Linked DNA regions of Limibacter armeniacum. The main gene of each other region encodes a partner of the protein of the gene in region 2 in a complex. Links are inferred from orthologs where the notes say so. Each region holds a gene or a part of one and is shown on either strand. Other genes may lie near its edges. The genes, in order: hslV and hslU.

What was found.
Region 1: the proteins of hslU (region 2) and hslV are in contact, whole or in part, in a solved structure (PDB 1G4A), measured with the Escherichia coli proteins. The link is inferred for Limibacter armeniacum from one-to-one orthologs.

What each region holds. Positions count from the first base shown.
Region 1 is NZ_JBAJNO010000009.1:2,609,798-2,618,317, forward strand. The notes cover bases 3,253-6,232. They hold hslV (ATP-dependent protease subunit HslV), read right to left. Parts: upstream 5,023-6,232; coding sequence 4,483-5,022; downstream 3,253-4,482. Other genes in these bases: V6R21_RS28655 (DUF349 domain-containing protein), read left to right, coding at 3,253-3,503; V6R21_RS28660 (1-aminocyclopropane-1-carboxylate deaminase/D-cysteine desulfhydrase), read right to left, coding at 3,582-4,478; V6R21_RS28670 (M1 family metallopeptidase), read left to right, coding at 5,406-6,232. In the rest of the region: energy-dependent translational throttle protein EttA, read right to left, coding at 1-1,589; more of V6R21_RS28655, read left to right, coding at 2,208-3,252; more of V6R21_RS28670, read left to right, coding at 6,233-7,988; V6R21_RS28675 (DUF4199 domain-containing protein), read right to left, coding at 8,050-8,520. UniProt on the Escherichia coli protein: Protease subunit of a proteasome-like degradation complex believed to be a general protein degrading machinery. The complex has been shown to be involved in the specific degradation of heat shock induced transcription factors such as RpoH and SulA.
Region 2 is NZ_JBAJNO010000009.1:2,981,517-2,989,976, reverse strand. What follows is about bases 3,350-6,269. They hold hslU (ATP-dependent protease ATPase subunit HslU), read right to left. Parts: upstream 5,534-6,269; coding sequence 4,166-5,533; downstream 3,350-4,165. Other genes in these bases: porQ (type IX secretion system protein PorQ), read right to left, coding at 5,639-6,269; V6R21_RS30115 (head GIN domain-containing protein), read right to left, coding at 3,350-4,019. In the rest of the region: V6R21_RS30120 (AAA domain-containing protein), read left to right, coding at 1-3,286; more of V6R21_RS30115, read right to left, coding at 3,306-3,349; more of porQ, read right to left, coding at 6,270-6,721; V6R21_RS30100 (M16 family metallopeptidase), read right to left, coding at 6,776-8,023; V6R21_RS30095 (Ppx/GppA phosphatase family protein), read left to right, coding at 8,150-8,460. UniProt on the Escherichia coli protein: ATPase subunit of a proteasome-like degradation complex; this subunit has chaperone activity. The binding of ATP and its subsequent hydrolysis by HslU are essential for unfolding of protein substrates subsequently hydrolyzed by HslV.

The DNA.
Region 1 (8,520 bases), 370 kb from region 2 along the record:
AAGTACCTTACACTTGAATCTCCTTCAAATACCAGAAGGTGTGTACAAATACGGTCAAGGAACCAACGGTCGTGAGAAATTACTACCGCACAACCTGCAAAGTTCTCTAAACCTTCTTCCAAAGCACGAAGTGTGTTAACATCAAGGTCGTTGGTAGGCTCATCAAGCAACAATAGGTTTGCATGTGATTTTAGCGCCAACGCCAAGTGTACTCGGTTTCTCATACCTCCTGAAAGCTCTCCAACTTTCTTCTGTTGGTCAGCTCCTGGGAAGTTAAACTTACTTACATAAGCTCTTGAGTTAATCTCGCGATCACCCAATTGCATAAGCTCGTTCCCTTCAGAAATTGTCTCCCAAACTGTCTTGTTAGGGTCAAGGTAATCATGCTCCTGATCCACATAAGCAATCTCTACGGTTTCCCCTACTTCAAATGTACCTTTATCTGGCGTGTCTTTACCAGTGATCATTTTAAATAAGGTTGTCTTACCCGCACCGTTTGGACCAACAATCCCAACAATACCATTTTGTGGCAAAGTAAAGTTCAGGTCTTCGTAAAGGATTTTGTCTCCGAAGGCTTTCATTACTCCATTGGCTTCAATCACCTTGCTACCCAATCTTGGCCCTGGTGGGATGTATAGTTCCAGTTTAGCTTCTTTCTCCCTGCCTTCTTCAGAAAGCATTTGCTCATAGGCATTCAGACGAGCTTTCTGCTTGGCATGTCTACCCTTAGGAGTCATTCTAATCCAGTCAAGCTCTCTTTCGAGTGTCTTCTGGCGTTTAGACTCCTGCTTCTCTTCGTCAGCCAAGCGTTTTTGCTTTTGCTCCAACCATGAAGAGTAGTTTCCTTTCCAAGGAATACCTTCACCTCTGTCAAGTTCAAGAATCCAACCTGCAACATTATCAAGGAAATAACGGTCGTGGGTAACGGCTATAACAGTTCCTTGATATTGTTGTAAGTGCTGCTCCAACCAAAATACAGACTCTGCATCCAAGTGGTTGGTAGGTTCGTCAAGTAAGAGAACATCTGGTTGCTGCAATAACAAACGACAAAGAGCTACGCGACGCTTTTCACCACCTGATAGGTTTTCAACTTTAGCATCTTCAGGAGGGCATCTCAATGCATCCATCGCCCTATCAAGCTTGCTGTCAAGTTCCCACGCATTTACATGATCTAGTTTTTCCTGAACCTCACCCTGACGTTCTATCAGCTTGTTCATGGCATCAGGATCATCCAATACCGCAGGGTCTGCAAATTTCATGTTGATATCTTCAAACTCCTGAAGCAAATCAACAACTTCTTGAACACCCTCTTGCACTACCTCCTTGACGGTCTTTTCCGGATCAAGCTGAGGTTCCTGCTCAAGGTAACCTACAGAGTAGCCAGGGGAGAATACAACTTCTCCATTGGAGCTCTTATCAAGACCTGCAATGATTTTCAGCAGGGAAGACTTACCTGAGCCATTCAGACCTAGGACACCGATCTTGGCTCCATAAAAGAATGACAGGTAAATGTTCTTAAGTACTTGCTTATTCGGTGGGTAAGTTTTACTTACACCAGCCATTGAAAAGATGATTGTTTCGTTACTCATCTGATGAGTTTATTAAATAGTTCGAATCAAAAGTAAGGTAAGACCTTTTGGTGCAAATTTAACACCTTGGACGGACAGGCAAAGCTTTTATTTTTTTACCTGTAAAAATGGAATTGAAGATGGCTTCTAAATGCTTTAAATACTTTGATTTAGCCTATTATTATACCTTATCGGCTAAGCCATATCTTAAAGCAAGATAATATAAATGGGATTATGTTGAAATTTCCCCAAGATTTTTATGAATATTGCGGTAGCTGTTTGCAAAACAAGGTGATTACCTCTAAATTTTGTTTGTTAATGTAAACAGTCAATAGAATATTAGTTATACTGTACGGAGGCTGCAAAAAGCCAATATAAAGGCGAACCTAACATCATTTTTTTAATGTTATTAGCTAAAATATTGTTAAAACACAGGGAAGATTGATCAAATTCACTAGCTATTTGCATTTTACAATTTAGCTTGCGTATTCTAGTACAATAGTATTCTAGTTTTTTGAATATTAATTCTGACTTTGAAAAGTATATTTTGTAAGGTTTATGATCTTACAAAATTCATATATATCTACATCAAACTTTATTTATTCGACAATTAACTATTAACCAAACAGGCGATAAACAATGTCAACTACCCCAATTAAAGAGTACAAGGACATCACCGAATATGGCTACATCAAAGACGGCAAAGTTTACCTAAGAGGCTACTATCACTTTAAAGATCGTGAAATAGGTGTTGTGCGTGAAAGCGATGAAGAATCCCTTAAATACTTTGTGAACCGCTTCGATATGGTCACCAAAAAGGTGATGGATGTGAAAGAAGCTGTAGCAAAAGCAGAAAACAAGGGTTCTTATCTAATGAAGTTGATCCATATGCGTACGTATTTGGCTCAATACAATGGCCTTGGAGATTTTACCCAACTTTTCGAGGTTATCAATGTGCTTGAGGATGAAATCAACGAGTACATTGAGAAAAACAGGGAGAAGAACTACAATATCAAAAAGGCTCTTCTGAAAGAAGCTGAAGAATGGAAAGGAAGCACTGATTGGAAAAAAGCTTCATTCAAGTTCAAAGAGCTTAAGATGAACTGGATCAAAACAGGTAGTGCACACAAAGAAATTGAACCTACTCTTTCTGAAAGATTCAATAAAGCACTTGAGGAATTCTATGAAAGAAGAACATTCTTCTACAAAGAACAAGCTCGCATCCTTAAGATCCGCCTGACCAAGTATACCAGCTTGTTGAACCAGATCAGACGAATCAACCGCATCGGTGGTGGCGCTGAATTCTCGCAAGAAGTAAAAGATATCCAAAAAGAGTGGAGAGACGTTGGTAAAGTTCCAAGAAACAAGTTCATGAAGATCAGTGGTGACTTCAAACGTGAAACTACCAAGTTCTTCAACTCACTGAAGCAGAACACAAGATTTACACCTCCTGCTAGAAGAAAATCAGGCGTGGAAGTCAAGAAAGAGTTACTTGAAACTGCTGAAATTTACCTGAGCAACGGAGCTCCATATAATATTGCAAATATTAAGCAGCTACAGAACTCATGGAAATCTCTAGGTAAACAACCTTCACAAGAGGATAAAGAACTGAACCTGAGATTCCGTATTATCTGTAATGAAATCTTCGAAAGCCACTTCTTAGAAAGAACGGCGAAAAACCTTCACCCAGACCTGTACAGTAAGTCTGATTTTGAGCAACTGAAAATCAAATTGGACTTGTTGAGAGATTCCATTAATCAGGATGAGCAGGAACTGGATGAGTTCAACATGAAATACGGATCATCTCTTGCTGCAAGTGGAGGTAAAAATCCTGAGGATTTCGCTTTGTATCAAGAGAGAAACAACTTTGTGAATAAACTGAAGACAAAACAACGTATCCTGAAAAAATTAGAGGATCAGTTGTTAGCTCTATAACCACAAAGGGTTTGAAAAAATTAGCCTTGTTTTGAAGTGATTTCGAAACAAGGCTTTTTTATATTCAAACAAGTTCAATCAATGGTTGACTTGCAATCCTCCTGTATGTACGGCTATCACTTTTTCACCTCTCTTAAAAAAGCCATTTTGAATCAAATCATAAATACCAAACATCATCTTGCCTGTATAAATAAACTCAAGCTCAACACCCGTTCGCTCTTGAAAGCCTTTTATAAATGACATTAATTCCGGCTTTTTCTTTGCGTATCCGCCAAAATGATAATCAAGGTTTAGTTCCCAATTATTGAATGCCTTATCTACTTCTGATTCGTGCAGTAAAGTATTGATATCATCAGAAAGAAAGTCTGCTCCTTTTAATGCTGGAAAACCAATCACTTTCTTGTTGTTGTTCATACCTACAATGATTCCCGCTAAAGTCCCTCCTGTACCACAGGCACTGCAAATATAATCGTACTCCTCTGTGACAGCATTTACTTCTTTCACGATTTCCATACAGCCAGGTATGGCAAAGCGGTTTGTTCCTCCCATCGGAACCAAGTAAAAATCACCTAGCTGTTGTTTTAGCTCTTCTATAATTTCTTCATTGTCATGTTTTCGAAACGTAGCCCGATCCATATAAAGCAATTCCATTCCTACACTCTTTGCATAAGTAAGTGTAGCATTTAGAGGTAAATGCTCTTCTCCTCTGATGATCCCTACCGTCTCAAAACCAAAACGCTTCCCGGCATACGCTACTGCATAAATATGGTTTGAGTAAGCTCCGCCAAAAGTAAGTAGCTTTCTCTTCTTCTGCCTTTTGGCTTCCTCTATATTGTATTTGAGTTTTCTCCATTTGTTACCTGAAATTGCAGGATGTATCAGGTCATCTCGCTTAATAAAAAGCTCAACCCCGTAACTTTCGATTACGGGGTCGTGTATCTGCTCCAAAGGAGTTCCTTCGTGTATGTCTTTCACTTTACTATTCTAAAACTTCAATCACAAGGTTGTGGTTGGTGTAAATACAGATATCACCAGCTATATTCAAACCCTCTCTAACCATTTCTTCTGCTGAAAGATGAGTCGCGTGTTTTTGTAATGCAAATGCAGCCGCCTGTGCATACATACTACCAGAACCGATCGCCGCAATCTGGTTATCAGGCTCAATTACATCTCCAGTTCCCGAAATAATCAGTACTTCTTCTTTATTTGCTACAATCATCATTGCTTCTAACCTACGGAGAAACCTATCCGTACGCCAATCCTTCGCCAATTCGATTGCAGCTCTTTTCATATTGCCTCCATAACCGTTCAGCTTTTCTTCAAAACGCTCCATAAGCGTAAAGGCATCTGCTGTAGAACCCGCAAAACCAACAGCTACTTTTCCATCCTGAAGTTTTCTTACTTTACGAACATTACTTTTGGCTACTGTATTGCCAAATGTTGCCTGTCCGTCGGCACCTATTGCAACCTTGCCATCTTTTACAACAGCTAAGACGGTTGTAGATCTGAATTTTGTCATTGGCTTATATTCTTATGTGAAAATAAAATCTTTAGATGCTGAGATAATTCTCTTAGATACCATTTTATCAATTAGTAATCCTTTTGTTGTTTACATGTCAAAATGACAGCTTATCCACTTTCTATTTAGGATAATCATGACCGTTAGGCATTCTTTAAGTAGAAGAAATGAAGATTTAAAACCCCTATCAAGTTTTATTTAGGTTTTCTATCTCTACTAATTCCAAAGTTTTATTAACATTACATAAGGTTGACACGTATCAGAATCCTACAAAACCAAATAATATGGTGCATTACTTGTATTTATAGGTGTCAGTAACTATTCATAATATGTCTCTATTCAGACAGACTGTGAACTATGATCAACTTAATAACCTTCTTTTCATGAATATTCCATTCCGACAGTTATCCGCTAGCTTGATAATTATAATTGGGTTTCTTGGCTGTAAAACTTCTCAACCAGGCACACCTCCAGAACCTAATATTGTTATTGAAGAGACAGATGACTCGACTTCTATTGTAGAAGAATTAATGAAACAACCAGCTTCTAGACCCGCTTGGGCTCAGGAAAAAGGGGTGTATCATCCAGAACAGACAAAGTTTTTTGATCTAAAAAACACTAAACTTGATATTCGCTTTGACTGGGAAAACCAATATGTCATAGGAAAAGCTACCTTAACTATGGCGCCATATTTTTATCCACAGGAAAAAATAATCTTGGATGCCAAAGGATTTGATATCAATGCTGTTGAACTGAAAAGTTCTAATGGGAACCAGTCTTTGAAATATAATTATGATGGTTTACTGTTGACCATTTCTCTTGACAAGACTTACAATCGTAATGAGACCATTGATATCATTATAGATTATATAGCCAAGCCTAATGAACTTCAAAGTATGGGCAGCGATGCCATCACTTCTGATAAGGGTTTATACTTTATCAACCCGTTAGGTAAGGAAACAGGAAAACCTCAACAGATTTGGACACAAGGTGAGACAGAAGCCAGCTCTTGCTGGTTCCCAACTTTTGATGCGCCGAATGTCAAAACCAAGCAGGAAATTTATATCACTGTTGAAGACCGTTTCAAGACTATTTCAAATGGAAAGCTTATCAGTCAACAGCAAAATAAAGATGGCTCCCGCACAGATTACTGGAAGCAAGAACTACCACACGCTCCTTACCTATTTGCAATGGCTGTAGGAGAATTTGCTATTGTTGAAGATACTTGGAATGGAAAAAAGGTCGGTTATGTTGTTGAGTCTGAGTTTGAGCAATATGCCAAAGATATCTTCGGTAATACACCTGAGATGATGACATTCTACTCTAAAGTGTTTAACTATGATTTTGCTTGGGACAAATACTACCAGATTGTTGTAAGAGACTTTGTTTCAGGTGCCATGGAAAATACCTCAGCTTCTATTTTTATGGAAAGTCTTCAAGTAGATGACAGAACACTTTTAGATCAAAGCTGGGATTTCATCATTGCTCATGAGCTGATTCACCACTGGTTCGGCGATTTGGTTACTTGTGAATCATGGGCAAACCTTCCACTTAATGAATCATTTGCTAATTACGGCGAATATCTATGGATAGAACATAAGTATGGTCCTGATGAAGCTGAAATGCACAAGGAACAGGAATTGATGCAGTACTTATATGAGGCCACAAGCAAACAAGTGCCGCTTATCAGATACCATTATAAAGACAGGGAAGATATGTTTGACAGCCACTCTTATGCAAAAGGAGGGGTGATCATGCATATGCTTCGCAAGACAGTAGGGGATGATGCTTTTTTCGCTGCTATTCACGATTATCTTGAGAAAAAGGAATTTGATGACGCTGAAATTCATGACCTCCGTCTTTCTTTCGAAGCTGTAACTGGTCAAGACCTAAACTGGTTCTTCAATCAGTGGTTTATGTCATCTGGTCACCCAACAATCACGGTCTCTCAATCTTACGATCATGGTAAAGTAACCCTACAGATAGCTCAAACTCAAAACCAAGAGTACACTCCTGTATACAGAATACCATTGACTGTAGATATTTGGGAAGGGGGAAATAAACGCAGAGAAACTATTACACTGACAAAAGCTGAAGAGTCCTTTTCATTTCCAGTTTCTCAATCACCTGAATTAGTCCTTTTTGACGCTGAACGTATAATCCCTGGAATTGTACACCACGAAAAGACAACCGAAGAACTTGCTTTTCAAGCTAAATATGCTGAAAATATTATCCACAGGCTTCATGCATTAAATAACCTCACTGATCTGATCAGTACAAACGAGGAAGTAGGAGAGATCTTCTATAGAAGTCTAAAGGACAATAGTTGGGCTATTAGAGAATTAGCTGCTGAGAGTTTTGAAAAGTATACAGGCTCTTTAATGAGTAAAGTAAGACCTACTATCAAGGATATGATAATTAAGGACCCGAAGTCAATGGTCAGAGTAGCAGCCTTAAACACCTATACATCTATTGAGCCTAATAGTTTACTTAGGGTTCAGGAAGCCTTGAGCGACTCTTCTTATTCTGTACTAGCCACAGCTTTGTACAAATACATTGAATTGGGTGGAAATAATCCAACTGAGCTTTACTCTAAATATGAGGATGTTGACAACCTCAATATCATTATCGTACTAGCTGACTACTATGCTTACCATAAAATCCCTGAGAAAGTAGAGTGGTTTGGAAATAAGCTTAATAAGATTAGTGACCATGAGAAAGCTTACCTATTTAACTACTTAGGTACTTATGCCATGCAGCAACCGGAAGATGTTCAAATGAGAGCCGCTGAGATATTAATCAAATATGCAGAAAACAGTATTAATTATCACACTAGAATAGGGGCTTATCAAGGACTGTCTCTTTTGAATGAAAAGCCTGAGATTGATGCATTAGTGAAAAAAATTGCCAATAAGGAGGTACATCCAGAGGTTATCAGTAATCTGAGATCTTTAGGTGTACTCTAAAATTATTGAGAGTTGAAAAATCAAAAAGGGCAACTTGAGTGTTTCAAGTTGCCCTTTTTGATTAAGATTTCTTCATGATCAGCATAAAAAGAAAAGTTAGAAATGTCCCTGCCATAAACATTCCCATACTTTGGTCCAGTGCCAATTCACTAGGCGTTATATTCTGTACTGCTTTATACTGTTGTTCAAATGCTTCAAATTGCTCCTTAAACTTCTCAGGTGTTAAGGATTCTTGCATCATCTGCTTTACATCATTGATTACAGTAATTGCCTCCTGCTTATAAATGCTGATGATCCCATGGTTGGAATCAACATATTGCATTAAACCATAGAGTAATGCCATATAAACAACAGAAGCAACAATATTTAATGTAAAACCCAGTACAATACCACCTTGTGCCCTCAGTTTATAATTATTTTGCCTGTCACGGTAATACCACATTCCTCCTGCGAAGAATACACCATAAAGTCCCAAGTACATGTACTTGTACCTACCAAAAGGATTTAGGTCTAATCCGTGAAGTACCAGTAT
Region 2 (8,460 bases):
ATTATTGGAAAAAGAGCACCTGCAAGAGTTTGAAGACTTGGTGGGAATTGACTTAGAGCCTCAAACACAAGCAGAAGAAAAGCTATTCACACCATATCCGATAGATGCCTCTCAGGAAGATGTTGTCAAAAGACTAAAGAATGGACAGTCAATTGTAGTACAAGGCCCTCCAGGTAGTGGAAAGTCCCAACTGATTTGTAACCTGGTTGCCGACTACATTAGTAGAGGCAAGAATGTTTTGGTCGTTAGCCAAAAGAAAGCTGCCCTCAATGTAGTTTTCGATAGGCTTGAAGAAAAAGGGTTGGCTAAGTTTTCAGCCTTGGTACATGACCATAAACATGACAGAGCAAAAGTCTATGACAAAATCCTGAATCAGGTTGAGGCGATTGAGCAACACCAGCTAAAAAACAACAGTTTGGATGCCATATTCATGGAACGCTCCTTTACACAAAAGTGCAGGGAGATTGAAATGCTGACAGAGCAACTTGAGCAATTCCGCAACGGGCTTTTCTCTTTTGAAGAGTGTGGTAAGTCTGCCAAAGAGCTTTACCTGTCATGTTCAGCCCAAGCTCCATCGGTAAGCCTCGTTGAGTATTTCAAGCAATTCCATTTTGACGAATATGACCAGTTTGTCAATACACTCAAAGACTATGTTGCCTATTACCGATTTGATCGCAGCTCCTATATTTGGTCTGAACGAAAATCATTTGCCGGATATGGTATAGGTGAATTGAAAATACTGAAAGAGGTACTAGATGAGGTGCCGAAGTTCCGTGATGAAATGCTTCAAGGAATTAAAGATGTTCTTAACCTTGAAGTTGGGTTTAATGAATGTGAAAGACTACTTGATAAAGAGCGGGAGATCCTCCGTTTTATTGACTTACTCCAAGACGATGCAACATTTAAAGCTTTCCAGCAAAGCTTGGATTACCCTACCTCAGAAAGCAGGTTAAAACAGTACGGGAACAAGCTATTAAACACTTTTGGTGAATATGGATTAGAAAAGTCTGTTGACAGACATGAACTCCCTTATTGGCACCAGCAAGCTACAGAGGCTGCGGAAGTACAACTTAATTGGTTCAAACGCAGTCGTTGGAAGATGTTTGCAGAGCATCGAGAAGACCTTCAGGAGTTATTACTCAAAAACGGCCTGATGGAAGGACAGGAACACGTTTACGATATATTGGTTGCCAGATTGGACAACAGAATGAACTATGAGCACTATGCTTCAGAACTTGGAAACCTTCCTTGGGTACTGCCCCTCCCTAAAGACTTTGAAAAAGGCAGCATTGAAGCTTGGATTGAGCGTCACCTGAATGCGTTAGCAGCTAAAGATATTTTCGAAAAGCTTCACATTGGACTACAGTTTATCGATATCACGCATATCACATTTCCTCAACTGCATAAGATATTACTGTTTATCATTGAGAAAGGGCAGGTTATCAAGAATAACAGGACAAGGTGGATCAACTACCTTGATCCGAGAATGCTAAATAAACTACTCAGAAAAGACATCAATGCAGATCACCTGAAACAAACACTGCACGATGACTTTGAAGCATTGTGTGCTTTTGATAATATGAAAGACGCACTGTATGCTCATGAAAGTGGCATGATTGAAAAAGTACTGGAGTACAATCCAAAGGCAACTCCAGAAGAATCTGAAAAACTGTTCCACAATAGTATCCACCTAGCATGGCTGGAAAGTCAGGAAAACCGTTACCCTGTTCTGACCATGGTATCAAGTGGAGAAATAGAAAAACTGGAAAAGCAGCTTCAAAAAGCACTGACAGCCAAGGCTGAAATGTGTAAGGAAATTGTACTACTGCACGCCAGAGAACGTACCTACAAGTTTATTGAGTATAACAGACTTGGGAACATGGTCACTTACCGAGACCTTAAGCATCAGGTAAGTAAGAAGCGCCTTGTCTGGCCAATGCGAAAACTGATCAAGCACCATGTCAATGAGCTATTGGACTTGTTGCCTTGCTGGATTGCCTCTCCGGAATCCGTATCCACCCTTTTCCCACTTGAAAAGGTATTTGATTTGGTCATATTTGATGAAGCCTCTCAGTGTTTCGCTGAAAAAGGTATTCCTGCCATGTACCGTGGCAAGCAAGTAGCCATTTTGGGCGATGCCAAACAGCTTTCTCCTTACGACTTATATCAGAACCGATGGGAAGAAACGGAAGATGATGATGAGTACAACCCTGCCCTTGAGATGGTTTCTTTATTGGATTTGGGTGAACGGTTTTTACCACAAACTATGCTTAAAGGTCATTATAGAAGTCAGTCTTTGGACCTGATTGATTTCTCTAATCAGTATTTCTATAAAAACAGGCTTTACTTCCTTCCAGAATATGACAAGTTTGTACAAGGAGATAAAGGGATCTCGTTTGTACATGTCAGTAATGGCACATGGCAAAACAGCACTAATCTACCTGAAGCAGAGGAAGTAGTAAGAATTACCATTAAGCTATTACAGGAAGGATTACGAAATATTGGTATAATCACCTTCAACTATAAGCAACAAGAGCTTATACAAGAGTTACTTGAAGCACAACAAGTCCGTATCCCTGACAACCTATTTGTAAAGAATATTGAAAACGTGCAGGGTGATGAAAGAGATATCATTATTTTTTCTATCACCTATGCTCCAGATACAGCAGGAAGACTAAGGGCTAATTTTGGTTCACTGAATGCTATTGGTGGAGAAAACAGGTTGAATGTAGCGATTACCCGTGCAAGGAAAAAAGTATATGTTGTCAGTAGCCTAATGCCACAACAACTCAAAGTTGATGAAGCTAAAAATGATGGTCCAAGGTTACTGAAACGTTATTTGGAATACGCATTTGATGTATCAGCAGGAGAATACAAACCAACCATTGCTGCCGTAAGTCAAACACCTTTTGGACTTTACCTAAGAGATAAAATTGAGAAAGCGGATGGATACTTAGGTTCATTACAACGGGATTTACCTTTTGCTGACCTTTCTATCAAAACTGATAAACATGAAGGTTTGGTACTGACTGACGACGACCTTTACTTCCAAAGCATTTCGGTTAAGGAATCGCACGCCTACCTACATTTTGTATTGACTCAAAAAGGATGGCAAGCACAAAGGTTCTACAGTAGGGAATTCTGGAAAGACCCCGAAAAGCTTATTGGTATGGTAAAAGCATTTGAAAAAAGTGTCTGCCTGAATAATGAAAATGATAATCGTCAAAAAGCAGGAAGTCCTTCAGTACCTGAAGTTGAAACCAGAACAGAAAAAGGAGAAGTCTAGACTTCTCCTTTTTTTATGCTCAAAACTTCTTCACGTTTCCTGAGCCTTCAATATGGGTACTCACTGTTTCAGGAGTTCCTCTATAATAAACACTTCCACTTCCTGTAATATCAACATCCAAGTACCTTTCTACAGCTACTTTGATATTTCCAGACCCACTGATATCAGCCTGTACCTTTTCACAAAGGTAACTTTCAGCATCTATATTACCTGAACCAGAAAGTTCTAATGTTGCCTCAGTAGTTCTTCCTTCCAAGGCTACCTTCCCCGAACCACTTAACCGCACTTCTGTTTTTTCTGATTCCATTTCCGCCTCAATATTCCCCGAGCCAGAAAGTCGTATTACTATACGCTCCAGACCTTCAAAGGTATTTTCCGTTCTTATTGTTCCTGAGCCAAACAAAGAGATTTGCTTGAGAGTTTCCATACTTATATAAATTCTAAGTACGTCATGCTGCCTGACATTTCGTTCCTCATCAACTTCCAAGACATTGTCTTTGACATTCAGCTTCAAGTTATCTAAAATGTTATCCTGCCCTTCCAAAATGACATCCTGTACAGCTGATTGTACCAAATACACATCAGCCGAATTATAGAACTTAATACCTTCTATTTTGTCCGGAAGTTCCACTGAGCGTATTTTTATTTCTCCCTCACCAACAATACCACTGTTATCACAGGAAATTAGAAATAGGGCAAATAATACTGACACTAGAAATGATACTCGTTTCATAAAGAGGTTATTGACGTTAATAAATAGTTATACTATAACTAAGAATCCCCCAAACCAATTCCCCCTTATTCCCAAATAGAAAATCATAAAAAAAGCCGAAGCGGTAAACTTCGGCTATTTATAATTATGTCTGAATGTCTTCTAAATTACAGGATATAATGGCTCAAATCTCTATTTTTCACCAATCCTGACAGTCTTTCATGGACCATTTCTTTAGTTACAATGATATGTGCATTTGGTCCAATCACATCTGGCACATCAAACAACAGCTCATTCAGCAAGTGACTCATCACAGTATGCAGACGTCTGGCCCCAATGTTTTCGATTTCCGTATTGATTTGGAAAGCAATAGAAGCCAATTCCTCCAAAGCATCATCATTGAATGTCAATTCCACATCTTCTGACTTAAGCAGCTCTTCGTATTGTTTAGTCAATGCATTTTTAGGTGCTTTCAGAATTCTATTAAAATCTTCTTTCGTCAGGCTACTTAGCTCTACTCTAATCGGGAAACGACCTTGAAGCTCAGGAATAAGATCTGATGGCTTAGAAATATGAAATGCACCTGCTGCAACAAACAGAATATGATCTGTATGAACGATACCATATTTAGTATTGACAGCACTTCCTTCTACAATTGGAAGTAAGTCACGTTGCACTCCTTCACGGCTCACATCAGGACCTTGCTTGGCACTTGAACCTGCTACTTTATCAATCTCATCAATAAAGACAATACCCGTATTTTCTGCCTTGAACAAAGCTTCTTCCTTCACTTCATCCATGTCAATCAACTTGGCACTTTCCTCTTCCAACAAGATTTTACGTGCCTCACCGATGCTCACCTTACGCTTCTTGGTTTTCTTTGGAAGCATTCCACTGATCATCTCTTGAATATTCATCATAGAGACCTCATCCATGGCACCACCTATTACGCCAATACCTGAATTATTGTTCTCTACTGTAATATCTATCTTACGGTCTTCTAACTCACCATTTCTCAGTTTTTCACGGAAACGTTCACGCGTTTTCTCATTCAACTCATGGTCTGGGGATAGAAACTCGCCTTCTTTTACGGTATTAGCACCTTTCAATGGTGGAATCAAGGCATCTAAAATGATGTCTTCCACAATCTGCTCAGCACGTTCCTCTACCTGCTTCTGCTTTTGCTCTTTTACCATGCCAACAGCCTGCTCAACCAAGTCACGGATCATGCTTTCCACATCACGGCCAACATAACCGACTTCTGTAAACTTGGATGCCTCTACTTTTACAAAAGGGGCATTGGCAATTTTGGCCAACCTTCTTGCGATCTCTGTTTTACCAACACCAGTAGAACCGATCATCAGGATGTTATTCGGCATGATTTCCTTTTTCATTTCCGACTTTACATTCATCCTTCTCCAACGGTTTCTCAAAGCGATGGCTACATTTTTCTTGGCATCGTCCTGACCAACTATATATTTATCAAGTTCTTTTACAATTTCTCTTGGGGTCAGATAATTCGCGTTTTCTAGCATTGGCTTAAATATTTTGATTGTGTTTGGGGACCTCTTCTGTTTTAGTGCAGTTGTGCTTTTTATCAGGCTCTATTAAAACCTCAAAAGACATTGCCTCCCTATAATTTAATCAATCACTTTCTTTTTTCTAGTAAACAGGGAACGAGTATCAGCAATCAAAGAAAAACTATTCACACCTCCTGCTACGTGGTGCCATGCTCTTGTATAGGAAAATCTGAATTTCCTGACATTCAGCATTGCTCCCATCGAAGCTCCGGCAAGTCCTCCTTGACCCTCCAATACCATCTCCCTTCTCCGCAGAAAATTGTATCCAAAACGGAGGTTCACGACCTTACCCAATACAAACTCTCCTCCAAGTACAAAATGGCGTGACAATTTGTCAGCAAAACTCACATCTTCATTAATTTCATTACCAAATGCGTCGATCTGACCGTCCTGAGATGGGTCATCATAAGCAATATCAAACTCGTGCAAGTGGTGATAAGTGACAGAAAGGCGCACAGGCATCTGCTCAGGTTTAAACGAAATACCAATTTGTGAGTCAAAAGGCATCCGGAATTGTTGTGTAGAAGAAAACTCACTAAAAGGGAATCCTATATTCTTAAACACCATCCCAATAACCAAATCTTTATCGGGGTGAATAAAAGCACCTCCCATATCCATAAATAGTCCTGTTGACTGGTAGTCTCCAATGCCGGAATAAGCAAACTTTAAGTTCGTCCCCAACGAGAATGGTCCTACTTTATGTGCATTGGATACTATAAAAGCAAAATCCTTCACTTGAAAGGTTCCCAAAGAAGCTCCTGTTTCATCATAAGCATCCATACTTCCATAACCAATATACTGCATACCTGCTCGCCAAAAGCCCGATTTCCCTGCTTGCTGTCCATATGAAAGGGATGTCTGACCGATGTCAGCATAGTAACTGTAATAGTTGAGCGCCACCTGCCTATCCATGTCTTCATTTTGTAAGGCGGGGTTTGCCCAAAACATATCCATATCCACCCCTGCAGAGGTCACATTCACACCTCCCAATGCCAACTGGCGGCTCGTTGATGGTAAGTTCAAAAAATCGAAGGTACCTACACCTCCTATCTGAGCATAACCCTTAAGGTTACCTAACAAACAGATCAGTATTGTAAGTACACCAAAGCGCATTCCCAACATATCAGTTAAGTCTCTTTTCATACCGTTCAGCATTTTCAGGTATGAAATCGTATTTGTATAAGTTGATTAATGTGATCAGTTATTATTTGCTTCTGACTTATAATACAATGTAGAGCAATTCTCCTTTACCAAGTATTTATCCATTGCCTTGTTCACATCCTCGGCCGTTACTTTTCGGACCAATACTTCTTCTTCATTAACAAGGTTGGGGTTTCCCATGATGGCTCCATAAGCTAATGCTACAGCGCGTGGTAACAACTCACTTTTTCCTGCAGCAATACCAAACTCCACTTGGTTTTTCACCTTTTCCAATTCACTTTCTGTGACTCTTTTTACCTTTACCTCTTCAATCAGTTCCTCAATAGCGAGGTTTGCCTCATCCAAAGTTACTCCCTGCTGTAGTCTACCCGCAATGCAAAACAAGCCTGGATCCAAAGATCCTGTGATATAAGCATTCAGTGAACTAAAAAGACGCTTTTCTCTTACCAGTTTCTGATACAATGGTGATGATTTTCCTCTACCCATTACATCACTCAATAAGTCCGTTGCATAGTAATCGCCTTCACCACGTGCTCCCATGTGCCACACTTTATACAGTGCATCTACCGGTACATTTTCTGTCACTTCAGTAAACCTTGCCTCTGTCTGTGGTGATTCCTTTGGGATATCTCTCTCAGGCACTTTTCCAGCAGGGATAGGCCCAAACCACTTTTCAGTAAGTTCCTTGACCTGATCCAAAGTTACGTTACCAGCCACAACCAAAACTGCGTTGTTTGGACGATAATGCGTAAAAAAGAAGTCCTTTACATCTTCCATAGTCGCATCTTCAATATGACTTACTTCTTTTCCTATTGTAGGCCACTTATATGAATGTTCCTTATAGGACATCTCTCTTAACTTATGCCAAGCGACACCATAAGGCTGATTCAGATAACGCTGCTTGAACTCCTCAATTACGACCTTTCTTTGTACCTCCAATACATTTGGATCAAAAGATAGGCTCAACATTCTGTCAGACTCTAGCCAAAAAGCGGTTTCAATGTTTTGGGCAGGTAATGTCACATAATAGTTGGTAACATCAGGGGAAGTATAAGCATTATTGGAGCCTCCTACACGCTGTAATGGCTCATCATAAGATGGCACATTGACAGATCCTCCAAACATCAAGTGCTCAAAAAGGTGGGCAAAGCCCGTTTTATGCTCCTCCTCATCACGTGACCCGACATTATACATAATATTCAGAACTGCAGAAGGAAATGTATGGTCTTCATGAACAACCACTTTTAGTCCGTTGTCCAAGGTAAAACTTTCAAATTGGATCATTAGTTTTGCACAGTTTTGTAAGGTGAATTGCATCTTTCACCATTGATTTTGGCATTCCCCATTTTGGGTAATCCTTAAATATAGAATAAGTTTTAAGATAAAAATAAGCATAAGAACAGCAAAAGCATGATAAAAGCAGCGATTGACCTCGGTACCAATACTTTTCAGCTGTTGATCGGGAAGGTAACTAACGGTAAGATCTCCCCTTTATACCAAGAAGATATCTTTGTCAGGCTTGGCAAGGGAGGCATCAGTCATGGTCAAATCACAGAGGATGCGATCCAAAGAGCTATTGATGCATTGTCTCATTTTAGAGATAAAATCGAAGAGTTTAATGCTCAGAAAACTTATGCCATTGCTACAAGTGCGCTTAGAAGTGCTGCCAACAAGGATGAAGTTGTTTCTAGAATAACAAATGCTACAGGTATTACCCCACA